2 regions of the Mesorhizobium sp. M0563 genome follow, and region 2 is predicted to be linked to the other one. Evidence: predicted binding sites of a transcription regulator. Region 2 holds the regulator's gene; the other holds the start of a gene.
The links. The regulator LexA, encoded in region 2, represses DNA repair genes until DNA is damaged. The targets are predictions, from matches to a motif close to TGTTCNNNNTGTGTTCNG.
Positions count from the first base shown of each region.

Region 1: a site for LexA is predicted at 9,768-9,785, ahead of NKI50_RS05525 (PA0069 family radical SAM protein). Genes of this name have one in related genera too.

Region 1 is NZ_JAMYQV010000003.1:36,980-51,482, reverse strand. Features, by position in the region: gene der (ribosome biogenesis GTPase Der) at 1-815, shown strand, start outside; gene NKI50_RS05570 (LysR substrate-binding domain-containing protein) at 830-1,747, opposite strand; gene NKI50_RS05565 (MFS transporter) at 1,868-3,187, shown strand; gene NKI50_RS05560 (cell wall hydrolase) at 3,295-4,479, shown strand; gene NKI50_RS05555 (AtpZ/AtpI family protein) at 4,735-5,133, shown strand; gene NKI50_RS05550 (F0F1 ATP synthase subunit A) at 5,204-5,962, shown strand; gene NKI50_RS05545 (F0F1 ATP synthase subunit C) at 6,030-6,254, shown strand; gene NKI50_RS05540 (F0F1 ATP synthase subunit B) at 6,336-6,917, shown strand; gene NKI50_RS05535 (F0F1 ATP synthase subunit B) at 6,928-7,419, shown strand; gene rnhB (ribonuclease HII) at 7,677-8,372, opposite strand; gene NKI50_RS05525 (PA0069 family radical SAM protein) at 8,539-9,693, opposite strand; gene NKI50_RS05520 (glycosyltransferase) at 9,845-10,348, shown strand; gene NKI50_RS05515 (phytanoyl-CoA dioxygenase family protein) at 10,538-11,512, shown strand; gene moaB (molybdenum cofactor biosynthesis protein B) at 11,546-12,088, opposite strand; gene NKI50_RS05505 (4-(cytidine 5'-diphospho)-2-C-methyl-D-erythritol kinase) at 12,075-12,977, opposite strand; gene NKI50_RS05500 (membrane protein) at 13,004-13,189, opposite strand; gene NKI50_RS05495 (S49 family peptidase) at 13,270-14,127, opposite strand; gene NKI50_RS05490 (tRNA1(Val) (adenine(37)-N6)-methyltransferase) at 14,215-14,503, opposite strand, start outside.
Region 2 is NZ_JAMYQV010000007.1:118,858-133,360, reverse strand. Features, by position in the region: gene pyrG (CTP synthase) at 1-509, opposite strand, end outside; gene NKI50_RS12145 (L,D-transpeptidase) at 656-1,777, opposite strand; gene secG (preprotein translocase subunit SecG) at 1,977-2,423, opposite strand; gene tpiA (triose-phosphate isomerase) at 2,587-3,354, opposite strand; gene NKI50_RS12130 (SurA N-terminal domain-containing protein) at 3,497-5,389, shown strand; gene trpD (anthranilate phosphoribosyltransferase) at 5,386-6,396, shown strand; gene trpC (indole-3-glycerol phosphate synthase TrpC) at 6,401-7,213, shown strand; gene moaC (cyclic pyranopterin monophosphate synthase MoaC) at 7,216-7,722, shown strand; gene NKI50_RS12110 (molybdopterin molybdotransferase MoeA) at 7,722-8,927, shown strand; gene NKI50_RS12105 (hormone-sensitive lipase) at 8,935-9,765, opposite strand; gene kynU (kynureninase) at 9,861-11,108, opposite strand; gene lexA (transcriptional repressor LexA) at 11,580-12,311, shown strand; gene NKI50_RS12090 (ComEC/Rec2 family competence protein) at 12,305-14,503, opposite strand, start outside.

The DNA of each region.
Region 1 (14,503 bases), on a different contig from region 2:
GCATCGCCGTCGTCGGCCGTCCCAACGCCGGCAAGTCGACGCTGATCAACGCGCTGATCGGCGAGGAACGGCTGTTGACCGGCCCCGAGGCCGGCATCACCCGCGATTCCATCTCGGTCGACTGGGACTGGCATGGCCGCCGCTTAAAACTGTTCGACACCGCCGGCATGCGCCGCAAGGCCAGGATCCACGAAAAGCTCGAAGTGATGTCGGTGCAGGACGGCTTGCGCGCCATCCGCTTTGCCGAGATCGTCATCATCGTGCTCGACGCGACTATTCCCTTCGAGAAGCAGGATCTGCAGATCGCCGACCTGATCATCCGCGAGGGCCGTGCCCCGGTGATCGCCTTCAACAAATGGGACCTTATCGACCATCCCCAGGAGTTGCTGGCCGAGCTGCGCGAAAAAACCGAGCGGCTGCTGCCGCAGGCGCGCGGCATGCAGGCGGTGCCGGTGTCGGCCGAGACCGGGCGTGGCCTCGACAAGCTGATGGATGCCGTCATCAGGACGCATCGAGTTTGGAACAGCCGTGTGTCGACCGGCAAGCTCAACCGCTGGCTGGAAGGCATCCTGGCGCATCATCCGCCGCCCGCCGTCGCCGGGCGTCGGCTGAAGATCAAATATGTCACGCAGGCCAAGACGCGGCCGCCGGGCTTCGTCGTCTCCTGCTCACGGCCGGATGCGATGCCGCAATCCTACGTCCGCTATCTCTCGAACAGCCTGCGCGAGGCTTTCGACATGCCCGGCGTGCCGATCCGCATCGCCTTGCGCACCTCGGACAACCCGTTCGCCAGCAAGGCAAAGAAGCGCCACTGAGCGCCACTTCTCCTCTACGCCACGTTGCGCAGGACAGGCGCTGTTTGCGTCTGCGGCAACGCTTCCAGCGCCGCCTGCAGCAGGATGTCGCCAAGCCGCGCCGCCACCGGGTCGGGCTCGGCCTCCTTGCGGTGCAGGAACAGCGCCATCTTGGGCAAGGCGGGCAGTCCGGCGATCTCCGGCGTCATCGCCCTGACGGTGGCCGGCAGGCCGATATCGGTGCGGATCGTCAGTCCGAGCCCGGCGGCAACGGCCGCCCAGATGCCGCCAAGGCTCGGGCTGGAGAACGCCATCCGCCATGACAGGCCGGCGCGGTCGAGCGTTTCGGTCGCCACGCTGCGCAGCAGGCACGGCGCCTCAAGCGCCACCAGCGGCAATGGCTCGCTATCGCGCAGGCTGATCTCGATCGGTTTTGTCGGGCCGATCCAGCGCATCTGGACGTCGGCGACATGCCGGCTGTAAGGCAGCGTCGCGCCATTGTGCCAGGCAAGCGCGATATCCAGGCTGCCCGAAATGATCCGTTCGGCAAGCTCGTGGCTGCGTGCGATCCTGGCTTCGATCTTGACCTTGGGATGGGCGCGGGCGAAGCGCCCGAGCACCTCCGGCAGGACCGCCTCGCCGAAATCCTCCTGCAATCCAAGCCGCACCCAGCCCTCCAGCTCGACGTCGTGGATGGCGGACGCGGCCTCGTCGTTGAGCTCGATCAGCCGCCGCGCATAGCCCAGCATGGTCTCGCCTGCCTCGGTCAGCGCCAGGCTGCGCCCCGACTTTCGGAAGATCGGCGTCGCCGCCTGCTCCTCCAGTTTCTTCAATTGTGCGCTGATTGCCGAGGTCGAGCGGCCGAGCCGGTCGGCGGCCTTGGCGAAGCTGCCCAACTCCATACCGGTGACGAAGCTGCGCAGGACGTCGAGATCGAATGTCACGCGTCGGATGGCAATAATCCTGGTATTTGGGACATTACGTCAAAAACTTCCTGATATTCAGGACGAAGCTATGGCGATAGAGACAGCGCGTCAAGACCGAACGCAACCAGCCCATGCAGGAGCTGAACCATGTCTGCTGTCGCCACAGGACCAGATTGCAAACCGTTTCGCCCAGGCGCCGTTGCCGCCCCGTCGGAAGCGGCGGCACTTCGAGCCAATCATCGCTGGAAGGTGCTGGGCATCGGCGTCGCCGCCAATGCCTGCTTTTCCGCGACCTTCTCCGGCATTCCGGCGACGGCGGTGTTCCTGCGCTCGGGCTATCATCTCTCCAATGGCGAACTCGGCATGGCGCTTGGTCTTCTCGGCCTGGGCGTAGCGCTGAGCGAATTGCCGTGGGGACTGCTGACCGATCGCTGGGGCGACCGCCGCGTGCTGCTGACCGGGCTCGGCGCAACCGCGGTTTGGCTGCTTGTCATGGCCGCGCTGATCGTGCCGTCACCGGCCCACATTCCTGGCATCGCGCTTCTCGCCGCTGCCCTGCTGGTCACCGGATTGCTCGGCGGCAGCGTCAACGGCTCCAGCGGCCGTGCCATCATGGCCTGGTTCGGCGAAGGCGAGCGCGGCTTTGCCATGAGCATCAGGCAGACAGCGGTGCCGCTTGGCGGCGGGCTTGGCGCGCTCGTGCTGCCGTCGCTCGCTTCGGCCCATGGCTTCACGGCGGTCTTCGGACTTCTGGCGGCTGCATCCGCCGTCTCGACCTCTCTCGCCTGGCGCTGGCTGCATCAGCCACCGGTGCATGACGATACCAATTCGAGCAGCACGGCATTGCCGGCCGGCCCGGCGCCGCTGCGCAACCCGGCCGTCTGGCGCATCGCAACAGCCATCGGCCTGCTGTGCTTTCCGCAGGTGGCGGTGCTCACCTTTGCTTCCGTCTTCCTGCATGATTTCGCCGGCATGGGAACAGCCGTGATCAGCGCCAGCCTCGCCGCCGTGCAGGTCGGCGCCATGGTCATGCGCGTCTGGAGCGGCCGCTACGCCGACCGTCACGGCAACCGCCGGTCGTTCCTGCGTCTGTGCAGCCTGTTGAGCCTGATCGCCTTCACCGTGCTTGCGGCGCTCGTCTTGTTGGCGGCCCAATTCTTGTCAGGCCAAGTGCCGATGCTGTCGCCGGCGATCGTCGCGATGCTGGTCGTGGCCGGCATTTGCGTCTCCTCCTGGCATGGCGTCGCCTACACCGAGCTTGCGACGCTGGCCGGCGCGAGCCAGGCCGGAACGGCGCTCGGCCTCGCCAACAGCCTGGTCTTCATTGCCTTCTTCCTGGTGCCGATCGCCATCCCCGGACTTCTCGTGCTCTGCTCGTGGGCAGGCGTCTGGCTGGGTGCGGCTATTTGCGCACTGATCGCCTGGCCGATCTTTCTTCCGTCAAGCGATGGCCGCAAAAGCGCCTGACTTCGACATGAGATGGGAAAACAACGTTCTAAGCTGTTAACGCCCCATCAAGGTTAATGCATCATTGTAGCTCTCCAGTGGGGTCCGTTGCGTTTCTGGAGAGTTCCGTGCATCGACGTGTTTTGACGCGGCTTGTCGCCGCCGCCGGTGACAAAAAACGTTCCTTCCTATCTCCGTTTATTATTGGCCTTGGCATCTGGATCGGCTTTCCGACGGTCGCTGCCTATCAGGACATGACAAGCCTGGTCTCCGGCCTTGAGGCGCCGAGCGTCCGCTGGAACGCCTATGTCGAGAAGTCCGTCGCCGGCTCCGTTCACGCCGCCGAAATGCCCTTCCTCGATTCCAGCAGCACCGGCTCGCTCTCCGGCTCCGGCGTCCAACTGCCCGGCATCGGCTCCGTCTCGTTTCGCGGCAAGGGCGGCATCGCCGGCACGACGCCGGACGAGAACCGTATCACGCGTGCCGACAAGAAGGGCCGCATCATCCAGGTCTCGCCCGTCTCGCCGCCGAAGAACTTCAACGCCGGCTCGATCTTCGAGCGCACCTCCTCACTGCTCCGCCCAAGCATGGACAGCGGCCTGAGGATGGCTTTCGCCAAGCCCGAGATCAAAGGCAAGGAAATCCAGATCGCCGCCGCCTTCCACACGCGCGTCGACAAGAAGCCGGATCCCGGCGTGCCGGCGATGCTTGCCGCGCTGGTCAACAACGATCATCCCGACGTGCTGGCAACCGCCTATGCCTCGTCGGCTCCCGACTATGCCAAGGCATCGCCTTTCGAGGCCTTGCTGCAGGACGAGGACCCGAACGATGGCCGCTTCATTCCACCGCTGAGCAAGGGCGATCATTCTTGGATGCAGACGCCGCTGCCGGCGAGCGTCTTTTCCAAACCGGAGCAGGCCTGTCTCGCCAACGGCATCTATTTCGAGGCGCGCGGCGAATCCGTGCGCGGCCAGGCCGCCGTCGCCCAGGTTATCCTCAACCGCGTCCGCAACCCGGCCTATCCGAACTCGATCTGCGGCGTCGTCTACCAGAACGACAACTGGTTCAACCGCTGCCAGTTTTCCTTCGCCTGCGACGGCAGGAAGAAGCGCATCGACAATCCCGCCGCCTACAAGACCGCCCAGGATGTCGCCATGGCCGTCACAGCCGGCAAGATATTCATTCCGGAAGTCGGCTCGTCGACCCATTATTACGCCAACTACGTCCATCCGGGCTGGGCGAGGACGATGAAGAAAATGACCAGGATCGGCCTGCATATCTTCTACCGCACCTATGGCGGCGGCTGGAGCTGAGTGCTCGGGCAGCCCTTGCATCTTTCGCGGGAGAGCGGCCGATCGAAGACCCGTCGTCGTGGGGATTCGGCCGCAGCCCGCCAGAGACCGCGTCGGGCACGATGTCGCACCCAAGCAAGTAGCTGATTTATAACGAAAAAATACTTGAGCTTGAACGTCCGCTCGTGGCTTGACGGGCGCGGACCCTCTAACTATGTTGCCGGCGACTTTAAGAAGCGGACGGACGGTGACGGTCTGACCGGGCAGGGGGGTTGCGTGGCCGACAAGAATGGGCCAGACGGAACCGGAAAAACCGGCCGCGGCAAGCAGCATGAAGCCGACATCCGCGACGACGATCTTGAGCGCCGTCGGCGCGACCTTGAAGCATCGCTTGCGACAAGGCGGCCGGACCGGCTCGAGGGGAAAGACGACGCGAAAGCGGGCAGTGTGGCCGGGTACGGCCAGGCGCTCAAGCTGTCCAGCGAGTTCATCGCCGGGATAGTGGTCGGCGCGGCTCTCGGCTGGTTTATCGATCGCGTGGCGGGGACATCGCCATGGGGTCTGATAGTCGGGCTGTTGCTGGGTTTTGGCGCCGGCGTGCTCAATGTCCTGCGTTCAGCCGGGCTTGTGTCGGAATTCGGAACGGGCGACAAACCGCGCGATCCGAAAGAATGAATTGAGGCGCCGCATGCCGGCGCATTGAACAGGATACTCAAGCCGTCTGCGGCTTCGATGGGGATTTAAAGTGGCTGCTGACAAGGTCGATCCGATCCACCAGTTCCAGATTCAGCCGATCATTCCGATTCACATCGGCGGCTACGACCTGTCTTTCACCAATTCGGCTCTGTTTATGCTTGCGACGGTTGCTGTTGCATCGGCGTTTCTCTACCTCAGCACGTCGAGCCGCAGCCTCGTTCCCGGCCGCCTTCAGTCGGTCTCGGAAATGGCCTATGAATTTGTCGGCAATATGCTGAGGGACGCCGCGGGCACGCAAGGCATGAAGTTCTTCCCCTTCGTGTTCTCGCTGTTCATGTTCGTGCTTGTCGCCAACCTGCTCGGCCTGTTCCCATATTTCTTCACCATCACCAGCCACATCATCGTCACCTTCGGCCTCGCTGCGCTGGTGATCGGAACGGTCGTCGTCTACGGCTTCACCAAGCACGGCTTTGGCTTCCTGAAGCTGTTCGTCCCGCATGGCGTGCCGGTCTACCTGCTGCCGCTGGTGGTGCTGATCGAGGTGATTTCCTTCGTCTCGCGTCCGGTCAGCCTTTCGGTTCGTCTGTTCGCCAACATGCTTGCCGGTCACATCACGCTGAAAGTGTTCTCGGGCTTTGTCGTCAGCCTGAGCGCGCTCGGCGCGGTCGGCGTGGCGGGCTCGGTTCTGCCGCTGGCGATGGCCGTGGCGCTGACGGCGCTGGAGCTGCTGGTCGCGTTCCTGCAGGCCTACGTCTTTGCCGTGCTGACTTGCATGTATCTCAACGACGCCCTGCATCCCGGGCACTAACAAGGTTTCCGGCATTGCCGCCGGATCGAATTTGCAACGGAATTTTAGATCCAAAGGAGTTGAACAAATGGACGCAGAAGCAGCAAAGTACATCGGCGCCGGCATCGCATGCCTCGGCATGGGCGGCGCGGGCATTGGCCTCGGCAACATATTCGGCAGCTATCTGGCGGGCGCGCTGCGCAACCCGTCGGCCGCCGACGGCCAGTTCGGCCGCCTGATTTTCGGCTTCGCCGTGACCGAAGCGCTGGGTATTTTCTCGCTTCTCATCGCGCTTCTCGCCCTGTTCGGCTGAATACTTGTTCGGCTGAACATTGGGAAGAATTGAACAGGCCGGCCGCGATCCTGCGGCGGGTCTGAATTTCGGGGATAGTCCATGTTCGTGACATCTGCCTTTGCGCAAGAGTCCGCGCCCGCCGCAACGGAAGGCGAAACGCACGCCGCCACCGGCGTGCCTGCCGAGGCGCACGGCACGTTCCCGCCATTCAATCCGGCGACGTACCCGTCACAGCTGCTGTGGCTGGCAATCACTTTCGGGCTGTTCTACCTCTTCTTGAAGCGGGTAGTGATGCCGCGCGTCGGCGGCATCATCGACGTGCGCAACGACCGCATCACGCAGGATCTCGATCATGCTGCCCGGCTGAAAGGCGAGGCCGATGCCGCCGTTGCCGCCTATGAGCAGGAATTGGCGGAAGCCAAGGGCAAGGCCAATGCGATCGGCCAGCAGGCCAACGATGCGGCCAAGGCGGAAGCCGAGGCTGCCCGCAAGACGATCGAGGCAGCGCTTGACCAGAAGCTTGGCGAGGCCGAGGCGCGCATATCTTCCATCAAGGCCAATGCCATGAAGGAAGTCGGCACGATCGCCGAGGACACCGCTTCGGCCATCGTCGAGGCGCTGGTCGGCGGCAAGGCCAGCAAGGCCGAGATCGCGGCCGCGGTCAAATCCGTGGCCGGGTGAGGAGCGCATCATGGACGCCACATCTCTCGCGACGCTTTGGGCAACCGTTGCCCTCATAATCTTCCTCGGCATTGCCATCTACATCAAGGTGCCGGGCATGATCGCCAAGGCGCTCGATGCCCGTGCCGACAAGATCAGCAGCGAACTCGAGGAAGCGCGCCGGTTGCGCGAAGAGGCCCAGCAGTTGCTCGGCCAATATCAGCGCAAGCGCAAGGAAGCCGAGCAGGAGGCCGCGGCCATCGTCGCCGCCGCCAAGCGCGAAGCCGACATGCTCGCCGCCGAGGCGCACAAGAAGACCGAGGATTATGTCGCCCGGCGTACCGCCTTGGCAGAGCAGAAGATCGGCCAGGCCGAGCGCGAGGCGATCGGCGAAGTGCGCGCCAGCGCCGTCGACATCGCGGTCGAAGCCGCGCGCGCGCTGCTGGCCGGCAAGATCGACGCCAAGGCCGGCGCCGACCTTTTCAACGCCTCGCTGCAGGATTTGAAGTCGAAGCTGAATTAAGCGACGTCGTCGAGAAATTCATCCAAGGCCGCCTGGGAAACCTGGCGGCTTTTTTGTTAGCGAAAGCGGCTGAGCGCAAATCTCCCCCCTCGAGGGGGAGATGTCGCCGAAGGCGACAGAGGGGTCAGTACGTCCTGGCGCGACGCCATGTGGGACGAAAGAGAAGGTTGGCGCTTCACGCGAGGCGACCCCCTCTGGCCTGGCCATCTCCCCCTCGAGGGGCCCTCGAGGGGGAGATTACGCCTAGCCGCTTTCGCTCAATCCAGGCCCGAAAGGCCCTCTTCCTCCAGCACCTCGGTGCCGCCGAACCGGAACGGCGCGAAGGAGGCGCGGTGCAGCCGTGCCACTGGCCCGTGCAGATCGATCGCCGTGCGATGGCGCACAGTGGCGTAGCCCATATGCAGCTCGAAGCCGTAACGCGCATGATGGCTGCCGCAGCCGCACATCATGCGGTCGCGCAACACCTTGGCGACGATCGAGGCTGCAGCGATCGACTGCGAGCGCTGGTCGCCCTTGATCAGCGCTTTGCCCTCGCAGGGCAGGCCGGGCGGCACGTCGCGGCCGTCGGCCAGCGCCAGCTTCGGCCGGATTGACAGGCCGGCCACTGCACGGCGCATCGCCTCCAGGCTGGCCTTGAGGATGTTGGAGGCATCGATGCCTTCGGCGCTGACCGAGGCCATCGATACGGCGAGTGCGGAGCCGAGGATTTTCAGGAACAGCGCCTCGCGCTGCAAATGCGTCAGCCGCTTGGAATCATCGAGGCCGTCGGGGATGTTGGCGGGATCGAGCACCACCGCTGCAGCCACCACCGGCCCGGCGAGCGGGCCGCGGCCGGCCTCGTCCATCCCCGCCACCGGCCACAGGCCTTCGGCCATCGCCTTCGTCTCGAACGAGAAGTCGGGTTTCTCGACGATTTCGAAGAGAAGCGGAGAATCGGAACGCGGGCGAGCCATGGTGCGGCGAGGTTCGCATCGGCTCCGATTCTCCGCAAGTCCCCTCCGGGTCGGGCGGGGCACCGGACCAGGAGGGGCTACCGTCTGCAAGCCCGGGAACAGGACAGGCCGGACGGGATTTTTCGCCTGCTGCGGCCGCTTCAAGCGGCTGGCGCGAGACGCTTTGTCACAGCAGCATCAGCTGCTCGGTTGCCTTGGCGGCGGGGACGAACCGGTCGGTCCTCAGCGAGCGCCGCTCGGCATTGAGGCCGAGCCGTTTGGCGGCGATCTCGAAACGGCGGCCGATCTGCCAGGCATAAGGGCCGGAGCCTTTCATGCGCTTGCCCCATTCCGAATCGTAGTCCTTGCCGTCGCGCATCGAACGGATCAGCGACATGACGTGGCGATAGCGGTCGGGATAGTGGCGCAGCAGCCAGTCCTTGAAGATCGGCGCGACCTCCAGCGGCAGGCGCAGCAGCACATAGCCCGCTTCACGCGCGCCCGCTGCCTGCGCCGAATCGAGGATGCGCTCCATTTCCGAGTCGGTCAGTCCGGGGATGATCGGCGCGACCATCACCGAGGCCGGAATGCCGGCGTCCGAAAGCTGCCTGATCGCCTCCAGCCGCTTGGTCGGCGTCGACGCGCGCGGCTCCATCGTTCTGGCCAGCATCCTGTCCAATGTCGTCACCGACAGTGCCACCTTGGCCAGCCCGCGTTCGGCCATGCGTGACAGAATGTCGATGTCGCGTGTCACCAGCGCTGACTTGGTGACGATGCCGACCGGATGCCCGCGCGCCTCCAGCACTTCGAGGATCTCGCGCATGATCCGGTATTGCTTCTCGATCGGCTGGTAGGGATCGGTGTTGGTGCCGATGGCGATGGTGCGCGGCTGGTAATTATCCCTGGACAATTCCTTGTCGAGCAGCCGCGCCGCATCCGGCTTGGCAAACAGCTTCGATTCGAAATCCAGCCCCGGCGACAGGCCCATGAAGCTGTGCGTCGGCCGGGCGAAGCAATAGACGCAGCCATGTTCGCAGCCGCGATAGGGATTGATCGAGCGGTCGAAGGAGATGTCGGGCGATTCGTTGCGGGTGATGATGGTGCGCGGCTTCTCGACCTGTACCTCGGTCTTGAAGGGCGGCAGCTCCTCCAGCGAATTCCAGCCGTCGTCGAACACATGCCGGCTGACCGGCTCGAAACGGCCGGACGGATTGATGCCCGCCGACCTGCCGCGATTGCGGTCTGGGCGGACGCGCATGCCGCTCTGCTCGATCATCGCATTCGCCATCTCGGCCCTGCCAGCGCCGAAGGCGGCAATGTCGGCACGCACGATCTGTTCCATTTTGGCCCTTTCCCAGGGACTGTCCGCCCGCTGTCGAATCGCTCTGCTCATGAATGTATTCCTATCGCACCGAGTGGAACAAAGCAAGAACCTTCTCGCGGCGTGCCGCAAAAACTGGCGCTGCCCACCGCTTTCCGCTATTCGGCTAAACATGCTCAGCGTCCTGATCGAAACCCTGAATGACGAGGAGGGCCTCGCCCGCACGCTCGCCTCGCTGATCGGCGGCGCGGTCGAAGGCGTGGTGCGCGACGTTCTCGTCTGCGACACCGGCTCGACCGATCAGACGCACCGCGTCGCCGAACATGCCGGCTGCCACTATGTCAGCGGCGGCATCGCCGCCGGCATCAGGCAGGCCAAGGGCGACTGGCTGCTTTTGCTGGAACCGGGAGCGCGGCTGGGGGAGGGCTGGATCGACGAGGTCGTCGCCCATACGGCCAGGCAAACCATGGCGGCGCGATTTTCACGGGCACGCGGCAGCCGCGCGCCGTTCCTGTCGCGGGTCTTTGCCGGAAATCGCGCTCTCGCCGAAGGCTTGGTGATCAGCAAGCGTCAGGCCGCCGCGCTGTCTAAGAGCGCCCGCAGCGCCGAAGCGATCGCCCGCGGCCTGGCGACAAGAAGGCTCCACGCCGAGATCTGGGTGGCGCCGCGGAAGTGACGGCTTACCATCCCGGCCTAGGAAACGCCGCCCAAGCAAATTTTCTGGCGGGTTGTCGTTTATTGTGCATTGCACAAAATCTGGCCGGGGGTTACCATTCCCAGCGATACGGGCGAATGGGTTTGGGGTGTGCCGGAGCGGCGACGACGACTATCGTCGGCGCTGTTCCCTCGACATTTGAGGACCCCGATGACCCTTTCAAGCCCTGACAAGTCCGGCGCTGCAAGCCTCGAGGCGATCGCACGCAACGGCGGTACGCTGCGCCGCATCGCCGCCCGCATTCCGACCTATCTTTCCGACCTTCGCGAGAATCCGGCATGGCTGCCGATGTTCATGCTGGCGCGCACCATGCCGGCGCGGCGGCTGCACTGGCGCGGTGCGAAGCCGGTTCGGCCGGCGCGCAATGTCAGTGAAACGATGTTCGCCGGCGTCGATCGCGATGCCGTCGTCGGCGCGCTGCGGACGGAGGGGCTCTATTCGGGCCTGACGCTGCCGGCCGCCATCCATGAGGAGATCGCCCGCTTCGCCGAGCACACGCCATGCTTCGGCAATTTCGACCGCCGGCTGGAATTCCTGCCCGAAAAACACGCCGATGCAGAAAAGCATTTCGGCCGCCCGCTGCTCAGCGGCCACTATTTCGAGCGGGTCCTCGACTGCAACGCTGCGGTCGCCGTGCAGCGCGATCCGCTACTCCTCGACATCGCAGCGCACTATCTCGGCAGCCAGGCCAAGCTGATCACCACCCGCGTCTGGTGGAGCTTTCCGACCGGTGGCGTCTCGGACGCCGACAAGAACATGGCTTCGCTCGGCAAATACCATTTCGACCTCGACGACTGGCGCATGCTGAAGTTCTTTTTCTACCTGGTGCCGGTCGACAACGACACCGGGCCGCATGTCTATGTCCGCGGCTCCCACAACCGCCGCATCCTGAAGCATCAGCTGACGCTTCTGGTCGGCCATTCGGCGGAAGAGGTGCTGGGCGTCTATGGCGAGCAGAGCCCGGTCACGCTGACGGGGCAGGCCGGTCTCGGCTTTGTCGAGGATCCGTTCGGCTTCCATATGGGTACCGTGCCGACGCGCACGCCACGACTGATGATGGAAGTCGGCTTCGGCGTCTCGCCGCCGTCGCGCCGGCGGTTTCACGGCGAGCCGGTCATTCGCTGAGGCGGGATCGCCCGGCTGATACCTCGCTCCGTCTCAGCCGCGCCGCAAATGCTCGTCCAGGCGCGGCATGATCTCGACGAAGTTGCAGGGCATGTGCCGATAGTCGAGCTGCGGCTTCAAAATGCCGTCCCAGGCGTCCTTGCAGGCGCCGGGCGAGCCCGGCAACACGAAGACGAAGGTGGCGTTGACGACGCCGCCGGTTGCCCGGCTCTGGATCGTCGAAGTGCCGATCTTGTCGTAGGAGATGCAGTGGAACACTTCGGAAAAGCCGTCCATGCGCTTTTCGAAGATCGGCTCCAGCGCCTCCGGCGTCACGTCGCGGCCGGTGAAGCCGGTGCCGCCGGTGGTGATGACGACATCGATCGCATCGTCCTTCGACCAGCCCAAAACCTTGTCGCGGATCTTGTCGCGGTCGTCGGTGACGATGTCACGAGCGGCGAGGATGTGGCCGGCCTCGGTGATGCGGTCGGCCAGGGTCTGCCCGGATTTGTCGTCGGCGAGGCTGCGCGTATCTGAAACGGTCAGTACCGCGATGCGTACGGGAACGAAGGGGCGGCTCTCGTCAATCCTGGCCATGCGCATCAGCCTCCGATGTCATGCTTCGCGTCGCGGCGACAAACCAGTCGGGATGGCGGCTGCGGATATCGACGGCCGCGCGCTTGGCCACATTGCCGGTCTCGAACAGCCCGAAACAGGTGGCGCCGGAACCAGACATTCTGGCAAAACCGGCTCCAGCCTTGTTGAGCACAGAAAGCGCCTTGCCGATGGCGGGCTGGATTGCACGCGCCGCAGGCTCGAGATCGTTGCGGGTGATCTCCAGCCAGTTGCGGATGCTGTGGAAGTCGAGGCTGTGCGGCAGCGGCGGCAGCCCCGCATTGTCGCGGCGGCCAAGCGCCTCGAACACTTCGGCCGTCGAGACGGCAGTTCCTGGATTGACGAGCACCAGACCCAGGGCCGGGAAACTCCGCACGAGCGTCAGCTCGTCGCCGATGCCGCGGGCTATCAGCGGCTTGGCTGCGAGGCACATCGGCACGTCGGCGCCAAGCGACAGGCCGATCCGCGCCAGTTCGGCATCGCCGATGTCGAGCCTCCAGGCCTGGACCAGAGCACGCAGCACAGCCGCCGCGTCGCTCGACCCGCCGCCGACGCCGGACGCGACCGGCAGGTTCTTTTCGAGCCTGATGGCGACAGCCGGCGCATGCTGGGGACCGGCCTCGCGACGCAGCGCGTCGCGCGCTTTCGCCACCAGATTATTGTCGTCGGCCGGTACCGCGGAGGCGTATTTGCCGGACACGGAAAACCCGTCGCTGTCGGCAAGTTCCGTCTCGATGCGGTCGCCGAAGCGCGTGAACACAGCCAGGCTTTCGATCGTGTGATAACCGTCGGCGCGCCGGCCGGTGACGTGCAGCGCGAGATTTATCTTGGCGTGCGCATGCGATGCCCGGATGCTGGTCTCGGAATCCACTGGCTCGGCCGCGAGGGAGACGACGGTCAATCCTTGGCCAGACGGTATTCGCCGGTCTTCGGATCCTTGACCAGCGTTCCCATCGTACCGTTGGCGGCTTGCTTTTCGGTACGCCGCACCTTGGCGGTCACCCGCTCGGCTTCCCTGACGAAGGAGCGGTAGCCGAAATAGGCGGCAATGCCGACGACGGCGAAGAAGATGATCTGCGGCATGTCAAACTCTCCCTCGCAAGGCCGGCAAGACGGCCGGTCGGGTCGGTTGATGATGTATGCTAGACGCTTTCACCGGCTTTTCAAAGCCCGAAGCGCGCCCACAGCGCGCGCTCTTCCGCCGCATCGATGACGCCGCTTGCCGCGGCGGCGGCAATATCGGGCGCCGAAAAACTCGAGCCGAACAGGCCGAAGCGGCCGAACAGGCCGCGCGGCGCGGTGATCAGCTTGAGCTGGGTCTTCGGCCCGAAACGGCTTTTCAGCACGCTGCGCATGTCGCCGAGGGCATCGACCAGCCCGAGCTCGAGCCCCTTCTTGGCCGTCCAGAACAGGCCGGTGAACAGGTCGGGATCGTCCTTGAGCTTGCTGCCGCGCCTATCCTTGACGAGATCGATGAAGGTCTCGTGGACCTCGAGCTGCAGCGCCTTCAGGCGCTCGACGTCTTCCTTCTTTTCCGGTTTGAACGGGTCGAGCACCGCCTTGTTCTGGCCGGCGGTGTGGACGCGGCGCTCGACGCCGATCTTCTTCAACAGCTCCGGAAAGCCGAACGAGGCCGACACCACGCCGATCGAGCCGACGATGGAGGACGGGTCGGCAAAGATCTCGTCGCCGGCGACCGCGATCATGTAGCCGCCCGATGCCGCCACGTCCTCGACGAAGACCAGGACCTTCTTGTTTTTCTCCGTTGCCAGGTCGCGGATGCGCCTGAAAATCAGCCGCGACTGCACCGGCGAGCCGCCTGGCGAATTGATCGAGATGGCGACCGCCGGCGCGTCGAAGGAAAACAGCTTTTCGAGAAGGCCGGCAGTCGACGCCAGCGACAGGCTCGGCCGGAACTGGCCGCCGCCGGGCATGATGGTGCCGTGCAGCCGGATGACCGGAATGGTGACGACGTTCGAGCGCCAGGATTTCGGCAGCAGGCGATTGAAAAGACGTTTCACGAGGGGGCTGTCTCCGGTCGATTTGCTTGAGGCATGTAGGAATTCGCCGGCCAACGGCAATGCCGTCACCCCGGCAATCAAAATGGATCAGTCTCCGAACAGCGACGCCAACCCGTTATTGATCAGCTCTGCCCGTTCCGAGGGGCCATTGCCTGAATAGGCATGCAGCATCAGCGGCGGCCGGATCGACAGCTTGCCGCGTGCGCCGAGTGCTGCCCGGACGACGATGCGGATCGCTGCCGCTTCGGGGCGAGGATGGACGGCCAGCATCTCGGCATCGCCGAAGCGGCCGGCAATGGCATCGAGGATGGCGCCGAGCTGTTCCGGCCGGGCAATGACGGCCAGCCCGCCGCCCGGCCTGACCACCGCCGCCGCG
Region 2 (14,503 bases):
TAGACGGCGTTGTTGCGCGGCAGGTCGTTACCGAGCTGGCGGATCGCCTCCAGGAACGGCATCGCCTCGATGTCGCCGACGGTGCCACCGATCTCGCACAGAACGAAATCGTAGTCGTCATTGCCGTTGAGGACGAAGTTCTTGATCTCGTCGGTGACGTGCGGAATGACCTGCACGGTGGCGCCGAGATAGTCGCCGCGCCGCTCACGCTCGATGATGTTCTTGTAGATGCGGCCGGTGGTGATGTTGTCCTGCTGGTTGGCCGAGCGGCCGGTGAAGCGTTCATAGTGGCCAAGATCGAGATCGGTCTCGGCCCCATCATCGGTCACGAAGACTTCGCCGTGCTGGTAGGGCGACATCGTGCCGGGATCGACATTGAGATAGGGATCGAGCTTTTTGATGCGTGCGCGATAGCCTCGCGCCTGCAAGAGAGCCCCAAGGGCCGCTGCAGCAATGCCTTTTCCAAGTGAGGAAACCACGCCGCCTGTGATGAATACATATCGCGCCATGGGAGTCATCGCTTAACGCGGCCGAATTGATTCCGCCAGAGAAAAAACCGCCGCGAAGGCTTTTTCCCAAGAAGGCGCTCTGGTCATGGACGTATCAAAACAAAAGGGCCGGCGAGGCCGGCCCTTTTGGCACGATCTGTAAAGCGTCAGATGATGACTACCTTGGTGCCTACTTTCACCCGGCGGTAGAGGTCCATGACGTGCTCGTTGATCATGCGGAAGCAGCCATTGGAGGCGCTGGTTCCGATCGACTGCGGTGCAATGGTACCGTGGATGCGCAGATGGGTATCCTTCTTGCCATCGTAGAGATAGATGGCGCGCGCACCGAGCGGATTGTCGCCGCCGCCGGGCATACCGTCCTTGTACTGCCCATAATGCTTGGGTTCGCGCTTTTGCATATCCAGCGTCGGAATCCAGCGCGGCCATTCCTGCTTGTCGCCGACGGCAACCGTCCCCTTGAACTGCAGGCCTTCGCGGCCGACCGCAATGGCATAACGGCGGGCGGTTGACGATGATTCGACGAGGTAGAGACGGCGGGCGCTGGTATCGATGACGATGGTGCCGGGGTTGTAGCCGGTGAATTCGACCTCCTGCGGCACGAATTCCGGCTTGACCTTGAACTGGCGCTTGGCCTGCTTCCTTTCGAGCGCGGCGTCGAGCGCGCGCGTCTCAGGAAGCAGCGACATCGATGAAGAGGATGTGCCGCCGAACAGTCCCGCGAACAGCCCGACGCTCTGCGGCTTCTGCCCGACCGGTTCGCTGCGCAATTCGCCATTGTTGCCGGTCAGCGCAACGTTCATGGCCTCGGCCGGGATCGGCTCGGCCGACTGGATCGGCGCGATGGGTGCGATCGGTTCGATGATGTTGACGGTCTTCTTCTTGGCCGGCTTGGCATCAGCCACCTTGACCGCCGCGACCGGCTGGCTCTCCTTGGCAAGGAATGCCTGCCGTTCCGCATCGGCCTTGGCTTTCGCCGCCTCGCGCATCGCCAGCTTCCTGGCTTCGAGTGCCTTGGCGCGAGCGGCTTCCTTGTCGGCTGCGATCTTGGCTTCGATCTTGCGGATCTGCGCAAGGTCGTCCGGCGTCGGATCTTTCTTCTTCTTGAGAAGCTTCAATTGCGCCGCATCGCTTTTGGCAGCGACGTTGACGACGTCAGTTGTTGTCGCGGCTTTATGAGCCGAATTTGCCGTCGGCATAGCCGCGTAAGCGGGCGCACCTAGGCTGAGCACGGCACAAAGGCCGGCAAAAATGAAGCTGCGAAGCTGCATGGGGAAGATCCGATCGTTCAATGCTTGTTGCCCACGACGTCGCCCGGCGCCCCCCAAGGACGCCGAAAATGCCGCGCGCAATGTATAATCGATTAGCCGGAAGCGCCTCAAGCGTAGGGCGCGGTCGAATCTTCGTGATTGTGCGGCATTTGCCGCGACTGTGTTCAAACGACAACAGATCGCGGCATCAGATGCCCGATTACTGGTTGGGGACCTGCGGCGTGGCCGGCGCGGTGGCGCCGTTTGTCGCTGGCGGCGTCGCCGGGGCTGTTGCCGGAGGCGTCGTTGCCGCGCCATTGCCGGACGGCGGGGTCGGCGCCGTGTTGCCTGAAGGCGGCGTCGTGGTGCCGGGCAATTGGTTGAGTACGCCCTTGCCTGCCCCGTCCGAGCTCGCCGGGACGCGATCGAGAATGTCGATCGGCTTCTCGCCATAGCGCGCGACGATCGACAGTGTCAGCGAAGTGACGAAGAAAGCCGCGGCCAGGATCGCTGTCGCCCGCGTCAGCGCATTGGCGGCGCCACGCGCGGTCATGAAGCCCGATCCGCCGCCGATGCCGAGACCGCCGCCTTCGGAGCGCTGCAGCAGCACCACGCCGACAAGCGCGAGCACGACCATGAGGTGGACGACGATCAGTACGGTTTCCATAATTTATCCTGGCAAGGCCTTGCGCGGCCGCTGATTTGGAGGCGGCTCAATACAATGCTTTGACGGCATTTCCAAGCCCGTGGCCGGAATATGGGAAGCAATGCGTCCTTTGCAACGATTCTGGCGCCGGCCGTCCGCTCAAATCCGGCAAGCAGTCCCGGTATCAAGCGATGTTTCGATAGGCTTCCGCGATGCCGAGGAAGTCCGCTGCCTTCAGGCTGGCGCCGCCGACCAGCGCGCCGTCGACATTCCTGACGCCGAGCAACTCGACGGCGTTGGACGGCTTGACCGAGCCGCCGTAGAGAATGCGCATCTTGGCCGCCGTATTGCCAAGCTTCCGCGCCAGTTCTTCACGGATATGCGCATGCGCCTCGGCGACGTCGGCGGCGGTCGGGGTCAAGCCGGTGCCGATCGCCCATACCGGCTCATAGGCAATGACGCTGTTGGACGCCGTGGCGTTTGGCGGTACCGAGCCCGCAACCTGGCGCGACAGCACGTCAAGCGTGGCTCCTGCTTCGCGTTCGGCTCTTGTCTCACCAATGCAGATGATAGCCACCAGCCCGGCGCGCCATGCGGCGGAGGCCTTGGCCTGCACTATGGCATCGTTCTCCTTGCGATCAGCACGGCATTCGGAATGGCCGACGATGACATGGCTGGCGCCTGCATCCTTCAGCATCTCCGCCGAAATACAGCCGGTATAGGCGCCGCTTTCCTCGGTGTGGCAATCCTCACCACCGGCCCGGACCGGCGTGCGCGACAGAATCTCGGCGGCGTGCGCAAGCAAGGTCGCCGGCACGCAGACCACGGCTTCGGTCTCGGCGTCGAGCCCGCTCATGAAGCCGTTGCCGATCATCCTGAGCTCGTTGAGCGAGGCGCTGGTCCCGTTCATTTTCCAGTTGCCGGCGACGAGCGGGCGGATTCCAGGCGTCATGGGATTTGTTTCTCCGGGCAATTTCCAGCTGGCTCTCACTATCAAAATCAGGCCACAAAGCAATCGACAGTGAGCAGGAAGGGCGCTATTGCGCTTGTTTCAGACTCGGCGCATGCGAAATGCGCAAAAATCGGAAGTACTCATGCTTGGTATGTTGAGAAGCGCGGCGGGGACCTGGGTCGCGAAACTGCTGCTGTCATTGTTGGTGTTGAGCTTCGCCGTCTGGGGCATCTCGGGGCGGCTGATGGGCGGTCTTGCCGGCCATGACGCCGTGATTACGGCCGGAGGCACCAAGGTCTCGATCAACGAATACCGCCTCGCCTACGATCGCCAGCTCAGCGTAATGTCGCAGCAATTCGGCCAGCGCATCAGCCGTGAGCAGGCGACGGCGCTCGGCATCGACAACCAGGTGCTGGCGCAACTCGTCTCGGGCGCCGTCCTCGACGAGCAGGCCCGCAAGCTCGGCCTTGGCCTGTCCAAGGACCGGCTGGCCGAACTGACCCGCGAAGACCCGGCGTTCAAAGGGCCTGGCGGAACCTTCGACAGGCGAACCTTCGAGTACCTGCTCCGGCAGATCGGCATGCGGCCGGAGGACTATCTGAAAAACCGCGCCCAGGTGGCGGTCCGCCAGCAGATCGTCGAGGCGGTTTCGGATGGCCTCAAAGCCCCGGATACATTCTTCAAGGCGGTCGCGCTCTATCGCGGCGAAGATCGCACAATCGACTACCTGACCTTGCCGAAATCGCTGGTCGAACCGATAGAAGCGCCGTCCGACAGCGTGCTTTCGGCCTATTTCGGGGAGAACAAGAAAACCTACGCCGCGCCCGAATACCGTAAGTTCTCCTATGTCAGGCTCGAACCGGAAGACATCATGGATTTGAGCGCAGTGACCGATCAACAGGTCAGCGACGACTACAACAAGAACAAGGCGCGCTACACCACGCCCGAGATGCGCACCATCGAGCAGCTTGTGTTCAAGACGCCTGATGCTGCCAAGGCGGCGCTCGATTCGCTCAGGACCGGCGCGACCTTCGACAAGATCGTCGCCGCCGAAGGCAAGACGCCGGCCGACACCCTGCTCGGCACGCTGGCCAAGGACAAGATCGCCGACAAGGCGGTTGCCGATGCTGCCTTCAAGCTCAACGCCAATGAAGTCAGCCCGGTCGTACAGGGCGCCTTTGGCCCCGTTCTGCTGCGCGTCACCGAGATCAAGCCCGAAGTGGTGAAGCCGCTGGCCGAAGTGTCCGAGCAGATCCGCAAGGATCTGGCACTGGGCGAGGCAAGTCGCATCTTGCTGGACGTGCACGACAATTACGAGGATACTCGCGCCTCCGGCAGTTCGCTCGCTGAGGCAGCTGCCAAATTGAAGCTGAAGGTCGTTACCATCGACGCCATCGACCGCACCGGCCGAAGGCCGGATGAAAGCATCGTCAAAGACCTGCCGGAATCGCCGGCGCTCATCAAGGCGGTGTTCGAATCCGAACCCGGAACCGACAATGAAGGCCTCACCACCGCCGATAACGGCTTCGTCTTCTACGACGTGAGCGCGATCACGCCGGCCCGCGACCGCACGCTGGACGAAGTCCGCCAGAAGGTCGTGGCCGACTGGACCGCGGCGGAGACCACCAAACGGCTTACCGCAAAGGCACAAGAGCTCGAGAAGCGTCTCAAGGCCGGCGCCACGCTCGAGGTGATCGCCGGTGAGCTCAAGCTCGAAAAGCAGACCAAGCGCGGTGTCAAGCGCGATGCTGACGACGTCGATTTCGGCAAGGAAGGGGCCGCCGCGATGTTCGGCGTCGGCGAAGGCGGCACCGGGCTAATCCCCTCGCCCACGGGCGACGGACAGATCCTGTTCAAGGTTGCCGAGGTATTCGAGCCCGCCGGGGCCGACGCCAACTCAGTACCCCAGGACGCGCAGAAATCCTTCACCTCCGGTATGTCCGACGACCTGCTCGACCAGTTGGTGGCGCAGTTGCAGACGCAATATGACGTCCGCATCGATCAGACGGCCGTAACCCAAGCCCTGGCCAGATGAGCGCGCTGAAGATCCACATCGCCAAGGTCGCCGCCGGTAGCGCTCTTTCCTTCGAGGAGGCGCGCGAGGCCTTCGACATCATCATGTCCGGTGACGCCACCCCCGGCCAGATCGGCGGCTTCCTGATGGCATTGCGGGTGCGCGGTGAGACCGTCAGCGAGATCGCCGGCGCCGTCGCCACCATGCGCGCCAAGATGCTGCGCGTCGAAGCCCCCGAGGGCGCCATCGACATTGTCGGCACCGGCGGCGACAATTCGCACAGCGTCAACATTTCGACCGCATCCGCCTTCGTCACCGCCGGCAGCGGCGTGCCCGTCGCCAAGCACGGCAATCGCGGACTGTCCTCGCTGACCGGCGCCGCCGATGTTCTGATCGCGTTGGGCGTCAAGATCGACATCCCTCCGGAGACGATCGGCCGCTGCATCCACGAGGCCGGAGTTGGCTTCATGTTCGCGCCGGCGCACCACCCGGCGATGAAGCATGTCGGCCCGACCCGGGTCGAGCTCGGCACCCGCACCATCTTCAACCTGCTGGGTCCGCTTTCCAATCCGGCCAGTGTCAGACGGCAGATGGTCGGCGTGTTCCTGCCCGAATGGATCATGCCGGTGGCAGAAACGTTGAAGGAGCTTGGTGCCGACCATGCCTGGGTCGTCCATGGCGACGGTTATGACGAGATCACCACCACCGGCGAGACGCAGGTCGCCGAATTGGCCGGCGGCGAGATCCGCAGCTTTGTGCTGACCCCGGAAGCGGTCGGGCTGAAGCGTCACACCAAGGACGAGTTGCGCGGCGGCGACGCCGCCCACAATGCCCAGGCACTGCGCGACATGCTGGGCGGCGCCGCTGGCGCCTTTCGCGACACGGTGCTGATGAATGCCGGCGCCGGGCTGGTGGTGGCCGGCAAGGCGACGACACTTGCCGACGGCATGGTGACGGCGGCGCAGGCCATCGACAGCGGCCGCGCGCTGAAAGTGCTCGACAGGCTGGTCGAGATTTCGAACGGTTAGAACTATGTCCGACATCCTGCGCAAGATCGAGGCTTACAAGCGCGACGAGATCGCGGCGGCCAAGGCGCAAGTGCCGTTTGCCGAGATCAAGGCACGGGCAACGGACGCCGAAGCGCCGCGCGGCTTTCTTTCCGTCCTTGAAGCAAAGCGCCAATCCGGCAGGTTCGCGCTGATTGCCGAAATCAAGAAGGCTAGCCCATCCAAAGGCCTGATCCGCGCCGATTTCGATCCGCCGGCGCTGGCCAGGGCCTATGCGGAAGGCGGTGCCGCCTGTCTTTCGGTGCTGACCGACGCACCCTCTTTCCAGGGGGCGCCCGCGTTCCTCAGCGATGCGCGCGCTGCCGTCGAGTTGCCTGCCTTGCGCAAGGATTTCCTGTTCGATCCCTATCAGGTCTACGAGGCCAGGGCATGGGGCGCCGATGCCATACTGATCATCATGGCCAGCGTCGACGACGCGTTGGCAAGAGAACTCGAAGCGACAGCTTTCGGGCTCGGCATGGACGCGCTGGTCGAAGTGCATGACGAGGCTGAGATGGAACGCGCGCTGCAGCTGTCGTCGCGGCTGATCGGTATCAACAACCGCAATCTCCGGACCTTCGAAACCAGCCTCGAGACCTCGGAACGGCTGGTCGCGATGGTGCCCGCCGACCGCCTTCTGGTCAGCGAGAGCGGTATCTTTTCGCATGACGATTGCCGCCGGCTTGAGCGGAGCGGCATCGCCACTTTTCTGGTCGGTGAGAGCCTGATGCGTCAACAGGACGTGGCCGCTGCAACGCGCCTGCTTTTGACGGGCAAGGCGCCGGCAGAGGCGATCTGAGGATGGCGGCCGCCCTCACCCATCTTGGCGCGCGCGGCGAAGCCAACATGGTCGATGTCGGCGACAAGGCTGAGACGGTGCGCACGGCAGTCGCGGAGGGCTTCGTGTCGATGCGGCCCGAGACGCTGGACATGATCCTCGCCGGCGATGCCAAGAAGGGCGACGTGCTCGGTACCGCGCGTATCGCCGGCATCATGGCGGCCAAGAAGACGCATGAACTGATCCCGCTCTGCCATCCACTGCTGCTGACCAGGATATCTGTCGATATCGAGCCGGACGCAGCTTTGCCCGGCCTGAAGGTCACAGCATTGACCCGCGTCACCGGCAAAACCGGCGTTGAGATGGAGGCCCTGAGCGCCGTCTCGGTCGCTTGCCTGACCATCTACGACATGGCCAAGGCGGTCGACCGCGCCATGGTCATCTCCGGCATCAGGCTGGTTGAAAAGACCGGCGGCAAATCCGGCGACTACAAGATCACCGAAGATGGGGTCACCGAGGCAGGCCGCTGATGGCGCTGGTCCCAGTTGCTGAGGCGCTCGAGCGCCTGTTGGACGGCGCAGCTGCACTGCAGGGCGAACGCGTCGCGCTGCTGGATGCCGCCGACCGCGTGCTGGCGGAGTCGGTTGTGGCGCTCCGCACCCAGCCGCCGTTCAACGCCTCCGCCATGGACGGCTATGCCGTGCGGGCGGCTGATATCGCGTCCTTACCAGCAAAGCTTTCGGTGGTCGGCATGGCGCCGGCCGGAAGCGGCTTTGCCGGGACGGTGCAGCAGGGGCAGGCCGTCCGTATCTTCACCGGCGCGCCGCTTCCCGAAGGCGCCGACACCATCGTCATCCAGGAGAACGTCCGCGATCTCGGCCGCGGTGTCGTCGAAGTGACGGAGCCGACGGTGCAGGGGCGAAACATCCGCCGCCTCGGGCTCGATTTCGCCAAAGGCGACGTCCTGCTGCACAAAGGCCGCCTGCTCGACCCGGCGGCCTTGTCGCTGGCGGCATCGGCCAACCACCCCGAGGTCGGCGTGGTCAAAAGGCCGTTGGTCGCCATCATCGCCACCGGCGACGAATTGCTGCCGCCGGGCAGCGAGCTTGGCCCCGACCAGATCATCTCCTCCAACGCCTATGGTGTCGCCGCCGCCGCACAGTCGGTCGGTGCGCGAGTGCTCGACCTTGGCATCGCGCCGGACCGCAGGGAGGCGATCGCTGCGCTGGTGGAAAAGGCCGTGAAGGCTGGCGCGAACGTCATCGTCACGCTGGGCGGTGCCTCGGTCGGTGACCACGATTTCGTCCATGACGTGCTGACCGGGCAAGGCATGACTCTCGATTTCTGGAAGATCGCCATGCGGCCGGGCAAGCCGCTGATGTTCGGGCGGCTGGGCGACATTCGCTGCATCGGCTTGCCCGGCAATCCGGTGGCGAGCCTGGTCTGCACCCAGCTCTTCCTGAAGCCGCTGCTGGCGCGGCTCGGCGGCCGCGCCTTTCAGCAGGATATGCGTGAGGCACGGCTCGGCGCTGCCATGCCGGCCAACGATCTCAGGCAAGATTATGTGCGGGCTGTTGTCACAGACGACGCCGGTACGCTCGTGGCGACGCCGTTCGGCATCCAGGACTCCTCGATGCTGAAAATGCTGGCCGATGCCAACGGGCTGATCGTCCGTGCGCCGTTCACGCCCGCCGCGGCGGCGGGCGCCGCCTGCGACGTGCTGATGCTACGCTGAACCTGCCTCACTCCGAGATCAAGGTCCGGGTCAGCGGATGGTCTGGATCGGCCAAACCGTCGATGATGTTGAAATGATGCCGGTCAGGCTCGACCACCGAACTGGTCGCGGCACCCAGGCCGATCCAGATATTGGCCAGCAACGCGCTCTGGCGCAGGAATTCGGCGCGCTCGCCGCCGCCGGCCCAGCAGGTCAGGCGGGCCTTGTCCATCGGGCGCAGCAGCACCGGGCTTTCGGCCTGCGCCTCGGCCTCATCGATCGCCAGCGTCTCGTTCATGCCGGTGCGCATGATCGGGCGCAAATCGTGCACACCCGAGATCGATACGACATGGCGAATGCGCCGGACAATTTCGGGCGCCAGCGGCGTCGTCGTCGTAACCATCCGGCTAACAAGATGGCCACCGGCCGAGTGTCCGGTCAGCATCAGCGGCCCTGCGACCATCCCCGCCGCCTTGCCGATCGCCGCGCCGACTTCCTTGACGATGCCGCCAATGCGCATCTGCGGACAGAGCGTGTAGGACGGCATCGCCACGGCATAGCCGCGATCAACAGCGCCAGCGGCAAGATGCGACCAGAAACTCTTGTCGAATGCCATCCAGTAGCCGCCATGGACGAACACCACGAGCCCCTTGGGCTTGGTGGCCGGCAGGAAAAGATCGAGCCGGTTGCGTGGGCCATCGCCATAGGCCATGTCGAGCCGCGCCCGGCCCTCGGTCGAAAGCACGTCGCGAAAAACCCGCGCGGGCTCGACCCAGGCCGCCGGCCAGCGATCGCTGCCGGCTATGTTGGCGCCGTTGGCATAGGCGTTGTCCCAATCGGCAATGTGACGTTCGAACACCCTGCGCCCTCCCCTGGCAATATGGCCTTGCAACGACCGTGAGCATCGCGCGGCGCGTCGTCGCCAGCCTCACGATTCCAGCTCTCGCATCAATCTCAAGTGACAGCCGCCTTGATGGCGAAGCGCGCATCCTTCCACGCACCGGTGCGCAGGATGTCCTCAAGCACTTCGACGGCCTGCCAGACATCGGCATAGCCGACATAGAGCGGGGTGAAGCCGAAGCGCATGGTCGATGGGGCGCGAAAATCGCCGATCACGCCACGTTCGATCAGCGCGCGCATGATCTGGTAGCCATGCTCGTGCATGAATGAAATCTGGCTGCCGCGTTTTTCCCCGTCGCGCGTGCTTTCGAGCGTTAGCCCGTAAGTGCCGCACTTTGCCTCGACAAGCTCGATGAACAGATCGGCCAGCGCGATGCTCTTCTTGCGCACCGCCGTCATGTCGACATCGTTCCAGATGTCGAGCGCGCCCTTCAGCGTGCGCATAGACAGGACCGGCTGGGTGCCGCACAGAAACCGGCGGATGCCGGTGCCGGCCGCATAGCCTGGCTCGAAGGCGAAGGGCCGTGCATGGCCCCACCAGCCGGTGAGCGGCTGCTGGATGTCGGCAAGATGCCGCTCAGCCGCATAGATGAAGGCAGGCGCGCCCGGTCCGCCATTCAGATATTTGTAGGTGCAGCCAACGGCAAAATCGGCGTTTGCCGTGTCGAGCTCGACTGGCATCGCACCGGCGGTGTGGCAGAGATCCCAGACGATCATCGCCCCGGCTTCCTGGGCCCTGCGCGTCAGCGCCGGCATGTCGCGCAGTTCGCCCGACTTGTAGTTGACGTGGTTGACCAGCACCACGGCGGTGCGTTCGTCGATCAGCTCTTCGATGCTCGGCGCGTCGACCCCCGAGAGGCGCAGCAGCGTATCTTTTCGCGTCGAAACCACACCCTCAGCCATGTAGAGGTCTGTCGGAAAACTGTCGCCCTCGGCGACGATGACCTGCCGCTCCGGCCGCATGGCCATGGCGGCGTGCAGCAGCTTGTAGATGTTGACCGATGTCGTGTCGCAGACCACCGTCTGGCCGGCCGCGGCACCGATCAGGCGCCCGAGCTGGTCGCCAAGTTCGAGCGGCATGTTGAACCAGCCGGCCGTGTTCCAGGCGCGGATGAGATCATGCGCCCATTCTTCGGTCACTGCCTTGCTCAATTCATCGAAAGCGGCACGCGAAGCGGCCCCTAGCGAATTGCCGTCGAGATAGATCACTCCTTGCGGCAGCACAAAGCGGTCGCGCATCGCGCGCAGCGGATCTGCAGCATCCATCGCCCTTATGGCCACGAGATCGGGAATTCCTGTCATGATTTGTCTGCTCCCCAAGATTCACCGCAACGCCGGACACGCATCGACGGCATCCATCGGTCACGAGCGGTTCTCCATTACCTGGTATCGCGCAGCAAGGCTCCACCGGCGACAAGTTGCCTGACCATGCGGTGGAAACCAGGAGCCAAGCCAACCCAAGGTTGGCGTTTTGAGTTCGTTTCGTTCACGGTGCATTGACCAAACCGCACAGTCGATACGGCTTCAATTCCGTGCCCCTTTGCCGGCTGACGGCCGATACCAGTGCCGCCTTCTGGAAACCCAGAGGCCGCAAACGAAAGCAGAATCAAGGCGATGAGGCCCGCGGCGGTGAAAATGCAGCGTCCCGGTTTGGCGAGTGGTATCGTTACCCGAGCCCTAACACATTCATTAAACTTTAAACAGTTGCGGAACACAACTGGAACAGATAGTGTTTGTTCTGGGTTTGTTTTTCTGATTCTGTTGGGGGTCGCTATGCTGACACGCAAACAACACGAACTGCTTATGTTCATCCACGAAAGGCTGAAGGAAAGCGGTATCCCGCCCTCCTTCGACGAGATGAAGGAAGCGCTCGACCTGGCTTCCAAATCGGGAATCCACCGGCTGATTACGGCGCTGGAGGAGCGCGGCTTCATTCGCCGTTTGCCCAACAGGGCCCGTGCGCTGGAGGTGCTGCGCCTGCCCGATTCGATCGCCCCCGGCCTCAATGCGGCACGCAAGTTCTCGCCGAGTGTCATCCAGGGCAGTCTTGGGCAAGGTCCTCGGCAAGGCAAGCCGACATCGTCGCGCGTCCCTGCAGCCGGCAATGACGACGATGTCGTCGCCGCCGTGTCTATCCCGGTGATGGGCCGCATCGCCGCTGGTGTGCCGATCGATGCCATCCAGCACCAGACTCATTCGATCTCGGTGCCGCCGGACATGATCATGGGCGGCGAGCATTATGCGCTCGAGGTCAAAGGCGATTCGATGATCGAGGCTGGCATTTTCGACGGCGACACGGTGATCATCCGCAATGCCGATACGGCGAGCCCCGGTGAGATCGTGGTGGCACTGGTCGACGAGGAAGAAGCGACGCTGAAGCGGTTCCGCCGCAAGGGCGCCTCGATCGCCCTGGAAGCCGCCAATCCGGCCTACGAGACGCGCATCTTCGGACCAGACAGGGTCAAGGTGCAGGGCAAGCTCGTTGGGCTGATCCGCCGCTACTGAGCTGCGCCCTTGGCGCCGGCTTTTGGCTTGTCGGCTCTGCGGTATGGCGGCATGCCCCGCGCCGCGCGTGAAAATTTCCGCTGCACGTGCCAGGGCCGGTATGATTTTTCGACGGCGAAGCGGATTTCGGCGCGTGTTGCCGCTTGTGGATCGAAATAGACGGCCGCACTTCCCGCGCGCGCCAGTTGCCGTTTGGTGACGACGAGGACCAGCCGGTCGTAGTAGCAGGGATTATGGGCGGTGGCGTCGTCGATGACGATCAAGCTGGCAAAGGCGCAGGCTGGCCGTGCAGTATCGCGGTCATTGGCTAGCGCGATGATCGCGCCGGATGGATGCCTGGCAAGGCAGAGACCGTCCGTGCAAATGAACGGCATGCCCGGCGGTAAGTCGGCCGGATCGGCAATGTCGAATTGCGGATCGTTCTTTCCAGGTGTTTCCGGCGCGACGATAGCCTCTGATGTGAGCGCGCGTTTCCAGTTGTCGATGGTGAACTCATTCGGGCGTGCCCGGTTGACCGCGAGTTCACCGCTGCCGATCGGCAGCGCGACGAGCCGTGCGTCCTCCGAGATCAATACATCGGGTACGCGCGTCTGCGTTGTCGTTAGCAAGCCGGCGAGCGCAAAAGGAAGGGCCACGAGCCGCAACCAGGTCGTCGCCATGCTGGCAATGACGAGGGCGATCGTCACCAAAAGGACAGATCTCAGCGAAATCAGCCCGACCGCATCGATCGGCGAGCGCTCGGAGATCCACCCGGACAGGGCGATCATCGCCGTCAGCCCCTTGCCCATCACGTAGAGGAAAGGCCCATCCGCGCCGAACGGCATCGCCAGCGCACTGAGGACGGCGAAGGGCATGACGACCAGTGAGACGATAGGCATGATGGCCAGATTGGCGAACAGGCTGAGCGGCGCCACGCGCTGGAAATGCCATATGGCGAAAAGCGCCGTGGCGCTCCCTGCAATGATCGAGGTCATCGCCAGGCCGCCCATGCCCAGCAGTACCTTTCTAGTGGCAAAGCGTAGCGGCGACCGCCGGGGCGGCGGCGTGGTGGCCCCGCCGGCGCGGTAATCGGACCAGCCTGCATAGGCGCCGACAAGGGCCGCCGTCGCGGCGAAGGACATCTGGAAGCTCGGACCGACCACCTCGTGCGGCGACACCAGAATGACCGCGATGGCCGAGATCGCCAGGTTGCGCATGGTGAGCGCGGCCCGGTCGAACAGCACGGCGATAAGCATCACCGCCAACATGATGAAGCTGCGTTCGGCCGCCACCACAATGCCGGAAAAGACGAGGTAGGCCGCAATCGAAAAAAGCGCGGCGGCCGCCGCGTATTTCTTGACCGGCCGTCGCGATGAGAAATCGGGAAACAGCGCAAAGGCGCCGCGCAGCAGCGCCATAATGGTGCCGGCGACCAACGCCATATGCAGCCCCGAGATGGAGATGATGTGGTAGATGCCGGTACGCCGCATCGCTTCGTTGATCTCCTCGGGAATGCCGGCGCGCACGCCGACGATCAGCGCAGCAGCAATCTCGCCCTCGGCGCCGCCGATGCGGCTGCGGATATGGTCGGCGATGGATTCGCGCGCGTCTTCGATCGCGGAAGAAAGCCGCGCGGCAAACGGCATGCTGCCCGACGACACGACTTTCGGATTGCCGAGAAAAAAGCCGCTGCCGCCGATACCGGCAAAATAGCTGTCGAAGGAGAAATCATAGCTGTCGGGCCGCACCGGCCCGGTCGGCGGCAGCAGCCGCACATAGCCGGCGATCTCGGAACCGGCGGTCAGCTCAGCCGGTATTTTCATCGCCGAAACGCGGACCCGTTCCGGCATGTAGCGCAGTGTCGGCCTGGCGGTTGAGATCACATCGATCGTCAGCCTGATGCGGCCGCTCGCCATGGGCTCGAACGATACGACGCGACCCGTGAGGCGCGTCGAGATTTCGGAACCGAGCATATGCGTTCCGACACGCCAGGTCTCGACCTTGGCGGCAAGCACGCCAAGCGCGCAGAGCAACGCCGCCATGAAGCACAGGCGGGTTCTGGGCCACGACCGCGAGGCGACGGCACAGAGGGCTGCCAAGGCGACGATTGCGATCGGCTGTGGAAAGGCCGGCTCCACCGCCAGCGCAAAATATACGATCACCCCGCATGCGAGGAACACCGGCACCAGCAGGAAGGCGACCCCACGGTCGAG